Regions from separate parts of the Streptomyces sp. S07_1.15 genome, predicted to be linked through region 1. Evidence: predicted binding sites of a transcription regulator. Region 1 holds the regulator's gene; the other holds the start of a gene.
The links. The regulator HspR, encoded in region 1, represses chaperone genes until heat shock. The targets are predictions, from matches to a motif close to TTGAGNNNNNNNNNCTCAA.

Region 1 (3,479 bases):
GTCGGCGAACGAACGATCCGCCCCGCGCGGGTCGCGGTCGCCGAACCCCAGCCGGGCGCCCAGCCCAACCAGGCCCAGGGCGACGGCGGCCAGGAGGCGGCACCGGCGGCCGACGAGGAGAACGGTGGCCCGGACGAGGGCTGACGTCATGACGGACCGGAAGGAGGGACGCCGGGAATGAGCACGAAGGACTTCATCGAGAAGGACTACTACAAGGTTCTCGGCGTCCCGAAGGACGCGACCGAGGCGGAGATCAAGAAGGCGTACCGGAAGCTCGCCCGCGAGTACCACCCGGACGCCAACAAGGGCGACGTCAAGGCCGAGGAGCGCTTCAAGGAGATCTCCGAGGCCAACGACGTCCTGGCCGACCCCAAGCGCCGCAAGGAGTACGACGAGGCGCGCGCGCTCTTCGGCAACGGCGGCTTCCGTCCCGGTGCCGGGGGCCGCGGCGGCGGTCCCGCCGGCTTCAACTTCGACCTGGGCGACCTCTTCGGGGGCGCCCAGGGCGGAGGCGCCGGCGCGCCGGGGGCCGGCGGCTTCGGCGGCGGGCTCGGGGACGTCTTCGGCGGGATCTTCAACCGGGGCGGCGCCGGCCCCGGCACCCGCACCCAGCCGCGGCGCGGCCAGGACATCGAGTCCGAGGTGACGCTCAGCTTCACCGAAGCCGTCGACGGGGCCACCGTCCCGCTGCGGATGTCCAGTTCGGCCGCGTGCAAGGCGTGCTCCGGCACGGGTGACAAAAACGGTACGCCGCGGGTCTGCCCCACCTGCGTCGGCACCGGGCAGGTCACCCGCGGCGGCGGTGGCGGCTTCTCGCTCACCGACCCCTGCGCCGACTGCAAGGGCCGCGGCCTGATCGCCGAAACCCCCTGCGACGTGTGCAAGGGCAGCGGACGGGCGACCAGTTCGCGGACCATGCAGGTGCGCATCCCCGCGGGCGTCAGCGACGGCCAGCGGATCCGGCTGCGCGGCAAGGGCGCGCCGGGCGAGCGCGGCGGACCCAACGGCGATCTGTACGTGGTGGTGAACGTCGACAAGCACCCCGTCTTCGGACGCAAGGGCGACAACCTCACCGTGACCGTGCCCGTGTCCTTCACGGAGGCGGCGCTCGGCGGCGAGATCAAGGTTCCCACCCTCGGCGGGCCGCCGGTCACGCTCAAGCTGCCGGCCGGCACACCCAACGGGCGGACCATGCGCGCCCGGGGCAGGGGCGCCACGCGCAAGGACGGCACCCGCGGCGACCTGCTGGTCACCATCGAGGTGTCCGTTCCCCGGGATCTGAGCGACAAGGCGCGGGAAGCGCTGGAGGCGTATCGCGAGGCCACCGCGGGTGAGGACCCGCGGGCGGAGCTGTTCCAGGCCGCGAAGGGAGCATGAGATGGACATCCGAGGAGGCGGGCGCGCAGCCGGGAGCGCGGGCGGAGGCGGCACCGGAGGCTCCGGTGGCGTCGCCGGCGGGGGCACCGGCCGCGGCAGCCGGAACCCGTACCAGCTGACGGACGAGTCACCGGTGTACGTCATCTCGGTCGCCGCCCAGCTCTCCGGTCTGCACCCGCAGACCCTCCGGCAGTACGACCGGCTGGGCCTGGTGTCCCCGGACCGCACCGCGGGCCGCGGGCGGCGCTACTCCGCCCGGGACATCGAACTGCTGCGCCAGGTCCAGCAGTTGAGCCAGGACGAGGGCATCAACCTCGCCGGGATCAAGCGCATTATCGAACTGGAGAACCAAGTCGCGGCGCTCCAGGCGCGGGTGGCCGAGCTCCAGCAGGCGGTCGAGGGCGCGGCGATGGCCATGCGCCAGCGCGAGGCCGCGGTGCACGCCTCGTACCGCCGGGACCTGGTGCCGTACTCGGATGTCCAGCAGAGCAGCGCGCTGGTCGTCTGGCGCCCGAAGCGGCGGGGCGAGTAGGGCCCGGGCTCCGCCGCGGTGACGAGATGAACCGTTCCGCCCGGCTGACCGGGTTATTACCCTGCGGCAGGTCCCGCCGCGCCCGGCCCCGCCCGCGCCGCCGGCCGCCCTGTCCTTCCCGCGTGCCCGTTCCTTCCCGCGCACCGTCCCGGGCCCGGAGAGCATCCCGCTCCCGGGCCCGAGGCGTTTGCGGGCCTCGGGCGTTCCCGGCCTGAGCCGTTCCGGACCTCAGGGCCTCCGGACCTCAGGCGTTCCGGGCCGCATCCGCCGGACGGTGTAGGCGCGTGGTGGCCACCCGCTCGGGAAGAAGTAGCACAACCACCGCCACGACCGGACTCCCCGGTTAGGATCCGGACAAGACGGTACGAGTCCCAACCCCGGGCATGCTCCGGGCCGTTACGAGGGTGGAAACCTGTGATCGACCAGCTCGGCGGACCGGTGTTCTGGGGGCTTGTGCTGCTTGCCGTGGCGATGCTGGCCGTCGCCGTCGTCCTCGCGGTGAAGCTGTGGCGCACCTACCGGATGCTGCGCAGCGAGGACACTCCGGTCGGCGACAAGCTCCTGTTCTGGGGCGCGATCGTCTACACCGTCTTCCCCGTGGACCTGCTGCCGGACCCCATCTACCTGGACGACATCGGCCTGCTGCTGGGCGCCCTCCACCACCTGGGCAAGGCCGCCGCGAAGCGCGGCACGGACGCCCGGACACCGGCACCGCGGGACGGCGACCGCACCCCGCCGGCCCGCCCCGCGAAACGGCTCTGATCCGCTCCTGACCCGTCCCTCTCCACCCGCCCGGTCGGGGTCTCACCGGCCGAGGGCACTCCGCAGCCGGGTGAACAGCTCCGGCACGGTGTGCCGCTGATGCCAGGCGATGACGGCGATCGGTATCGCGAAGAGCAGCGGCGAGGCGGCGTTCTCCCCGTCGAAGACGGTCATGGTGATACCGAACGCGCAGATCAGCAGCGCGACCAGCGAGAACGCGGCCAGTCCGGAGAGCAGCGGGATCAACAGCGCGATCCCGCCTGCCAGTTCGAGGACCCCGGTCAGGTACATGAACCAGTCACCGAGGCCGATCTCGTCGAAGCCCTCGGTGGCCGAGGGGTGCGCGATGAGCTTCGGCAGCGCGCTGGCGAAGACGAAGAACAGGCCGAAGACGATCCGGAGCACCAGCACCGTGATCGCCATGGCGCGCCCCTTCCGCGCCCCGCCCGCCGTGCTCCCCCGAACCGTGCCGTCCTGCTGTGCCTGCGTGTCACTCATGACGTTCTCCCGTTCCGCTCTCTCCGTGGTCTGTGCAGGGGTTGACCGGCGGGCGGCCGAAAACTCATCGGTGCGCGCGGAACCCCTGCCGGGGAGGGGAGTTGGCAGACCCCCGTGTCTCCTGCGGACAGTCCAGCACGGGGGACTGACACCGGCGGCGGGCCGCGGTTCAACCGGGCGCGGACCGGCTGATCCTGCACCAGACGACCTTGGACTCGGCGCCGCCGCAGACGTCCGGCCGCACCGGATAGTGCGACCAGCGGTCGGCCAGCGTCCGCAGCAGATGGAGACCCCGGCCGCCCTCGCTGTC
Region 2 (3,479 bases), 1.4 Mb from region 1:
GTAGCCGTCGAGCCGGACGAGTTCCATCCGGTCGAGCAGCGCCTCGGGGATGGCCTCCAGAACGTTGGCGGTGGCGAGGAAGACCACGTCGGAGAGGTCGAGTTCGACCTCCAGGTAGTGGTCGCGGAAGGTGTGGTTCTGCGCCGGGTCGAGCACTTCCAGCAGGGCCGCGGCCGGGTCGCCGCGGAAGTCGGAGCCGACCTTGTCGATCTCGTCGAGGAGGACGACGGGGTTCATGGAGCCGGCTTCCTTCACCGCCCGCACGATGCGTCCGGGCAGCGCGCCGACGTAGGTGCGCCGGTGGCCGCGGATCTCCGCCTCGTCGCGGACGCCGCCGAGCGCCACCCGGACGAACTTCCGCCCCATCGCGCGGGCGACGGACTCGCCCAGCGACGTCTTTCCGACGCCGGGAGGGCCGACCAGCGCCAGGACGGCGCCGCCGCGGCGCCCGCCGACCACCCCGAGGCCGCGCTCGGCACGGCGCTTGCGCACCGCGAGGTACTCGGTGATGCGCTCCTTGACGTCCGCCAGCCCGGCGTGGTCGGCGTCGAGGACGGCCTTGGCGCCCGGGATGTCGTAGGCGTCCTCGGTGTGCTCGTTCCAGGGCATCTCCAGGACGGTGTCGAGCCAGGTCCGGATCCAGCTTCCCTCCGGGCTCTGGTCGGAGGCGCGTTCGAGCTTGTCGACCTCCTTGAGCGCCGCCTCGCGCACCTTCTCCGGCAGGTCGGCGGCCTCGACCCGGGCGCGGTAGTCGCCGGACTCGTCCTCCGGCTCGCCGTTGAGCTCGCGGAGCTCCTTGCGGACGGCCTCCAGCTGGCGGCGGAGGAGGAACTCGCGCTGCTGCTTGTCGACGCCCTCCTGGACGTCCTTGGCGATGGACTCGGCGACATCCTGCTCGGCCAGATGTTCGCTCAGCCACTTCACGGCGAGCTTGAGCCGGGCCACCGGGTCGGTGGTCTCCAGCAGTTCGACGCGCTGCTCGGCGGTGAGGAACGGCGAGTAGCCGGAGTTGTCGGCGAGCTGGCCGGCGTCGTCGATCTGCTGGACGCGGTCCACGACCTGCCAGGCGCCGCGCTTGCGGAGCCAGCTGGCGGCGAGGGCCTTGTACTCCTTCATCAGCTCGGTGACGGCACCGGGCACCGGGTCGGGCCCGGGTTCGTCGGCCGGGCGGCCCTCGACCCAGAGCGCGGCCCCCGGGCCGGTGGTGCCGGCGCCGATCCGCACCCGGCTCACACCGCGGATGAGCGCGCCGGGGTCACCGCCGGAGAGCCGGCCGACCTGTTCGACGGTGCCGAGCGTGCCGACGGCGGCGTAGGTGCCGTCGATCCGCGGCACCAGCAGCACCTGCGGCTTGCCGCCGCTCTCCCCGTTTCCCCCGTTCCCCCCGCCGCTTCCCGCGGCGGCCTGCGCGGCTTCCACCGCGGCCCGGACCTCCGCGTCGGACAGGTCCAGCGGCACCACCATGCCGGGCAGAACCACCTCGTCGTCGAGAGGCAGCACCGGCAGGGTGAGTGACGTAGACGTCGAAGCCATGATCTCCCCTTCGGCAGGCAAGTTGAGCTGTAAAGACTCAATGTCTCTGCCGCCCCGGGTGTTCCCCCGCCCACGTTCGCTCCCAGCGAACACCCCTTGCCCGTCGCGCGGGAGCGGCCCGGCGAGAGCCCGGCGGACGGCCCTGTGCCCGTCCGCGAGGTTCCCGCCGGGCCGCGCTCCCCCGGTCAGGCGCCGACGTAGGCCGCGAGGTGCTCGCCGGTGAGGGTGGAGCGGGCGGCGACGAGGTCGGCGGGCGTGCCCTCGAAGACGACGCGCCCGCCGTCGTGGCCGGCGCCCGGGCCGAGGTCGATGATCCAGTCCGCGTGCGCCATGACCGCCTGGTGGTGCTCGATGACGACGACCGACTTGCCGGAGTCGACGAGCCGGTCGAGCAGGCCGAGCAGGTGCTCGACATCGGCGAGATGCAGGCCGGTGGTGGGCTCGTCGAGGACGTAGACGCCGCCCTTCTCGCCCATCTGGCTCGCCAGTTTGAGCCGCTGCCGCTCGCCGCCGGAGAGCGTCGTGAGCGGCTGGCCGAGGGTGAGGTAACCGAGCCCCACGTCGCCCAGCCGGCCGAGGACGCGCTGCGCCGCCGGCGTGCGCGCGTCCCCCGAGGCGAAGAACTCCCCGGCCTCGGCCACCGACATGGCGAGCACCTCGCTGATGTCGCGGCCGCCGAGGCGGTACTCCAGCACCGGGGCCTGGAACCGCTTCCCCTCGCACTCCTCGCAGACGGTGGCGACGCCCGCCATCATCGCCAGGTCGGTGTAGATGACGCCGGCACCGTTGCAGTTCGGGCAGGCCCCCTCGGAGTTGGGGCTGAACAGCGCCGGTTTCACACCGTTGGCCTTGGCGAACGCCTTGCGGACCGGGTCGAGCAGCCCCGTGTACGTCGCCGGGTTGCTCCGCCGCGAACCGCGGATCGGCGTCTGGTCCACCGAGACCACGCCGTGAGCGGCGCCCGCCGGGCCGGCCACCAGGGACCCGTGCACGAGCGAACTCTTGCCCGACCCGGCGACGCCGGTGACGACGCAGAGCACACCGAGCGGGATGTCGACGTCCACGTTCCGCAGGTTGTTCGCGTCGGCGCCGCGCACCTCCAGCGCTCCCGCCGGGGTCCGCACCGACGGCTTCAGGGAGGCCCGGTCGTCCAGATGCCGCCCGGTCAGCGTGCCGCCGGCCCGCAGCCCCTCGACGCCGCCCTCGTAGCAGACCGTGCCGCCCGCCGCGCCGGCGCCGGGGCCGAGGTCGACGACATGGTCGGCGATCGCGATCGTCTCCGGCTTGTGCTCCACGACGAGCACCGTGTTGCCCTTGTCCCGCAGCCGCAGCAGCAGGTCGTTCATCCGCTGGATGTCGTGGGGGTGCATGCCGATGGTGGGCTCGTCGAAGACGTAGGTGACGTCGGTCAGCGAGGACCCGAGATGGCGGACCATCTTGACGCGCTGCGCCTCGCCGCCCGACAGCGTGCCCGACGACCGGTCGAGCGAGAGATAGCCGAGGCCGATCTCCGTGAACGAGTCGAGCGTCCGCCCCAGCGCGGTGAGCAGCGGCGCCACCGACCGCTCGCGGAGGCCGCGGACCCACCCGGCCAAATCGCTGATCTGCATCGCGCACGCGTCGGCGATGCTCACCCCGCCGATCCGCGAGGACCGGGCCGCCTCGCTGAGCCGGGTGCCGCCGCACTCGGGGCAGGCGGTGAAGGTGACCGCCCGGTCCACGAACGCCCTGATGTGCGGCTGCATCGCCTCCCGGTCCTTGGACAGGAACGACTTCCGGATCTTCGGGAGCAGCCCCTCGTACGTGAGGCTGCCGCCCTCGACCTTCACCTTGACCGGCTCGTGGTGGAGGAAGTCGCGCATCTCCTTCTCGGTGTAGTCGCGGATCGGCTTGTCCGGGTCGAGGAAGCCCGACTCGGCGTAGAGGCGCACCGTCCACCAGCTGTC

Region 2: a site for HspR is predicted at 1,556-1,574, ahead of lon (endopeptidase La). Genes of this name have one in related genera too.

Annotation. Positions count from the first base shown of each region.
Region 1 covers NZ_JAJBZK010000001.1:3,759,024-3,762,502, forward strand. The annotation lists gene grpE (nucleotide exchange factor GrpE) at 1-144, shown strand, start outside; gene dnaJ (molecular chaperone DnaJ) at 178-1,377, shown strand; gene LIX60_RS16190 (heat shock protein transcriptional repressor HspR) at 1,379-1,909, shown strand; gene LIX60_RS16195 (YkvA family protein) at 2,324-2,671, shown strand; gene LIX60_RS16200 (DoxX family protein) at 2,714-3,169, opposite strand; gene LIX60_RS16205 (ATP-binding protein) at 3,339-3,479, opposite strand, start outside.
Region 2 covers NZ_JAJBZK010000001.1:2,313,400-2,316,878, forward strand. The annotation lists gene lon (endopeptidase La) at 1-1,533, opposite strand, end outside; gene LIX60_RS09730 (excinuclease ABC subunit UvrA) at 1,719-3,479, opposite strand, start outside.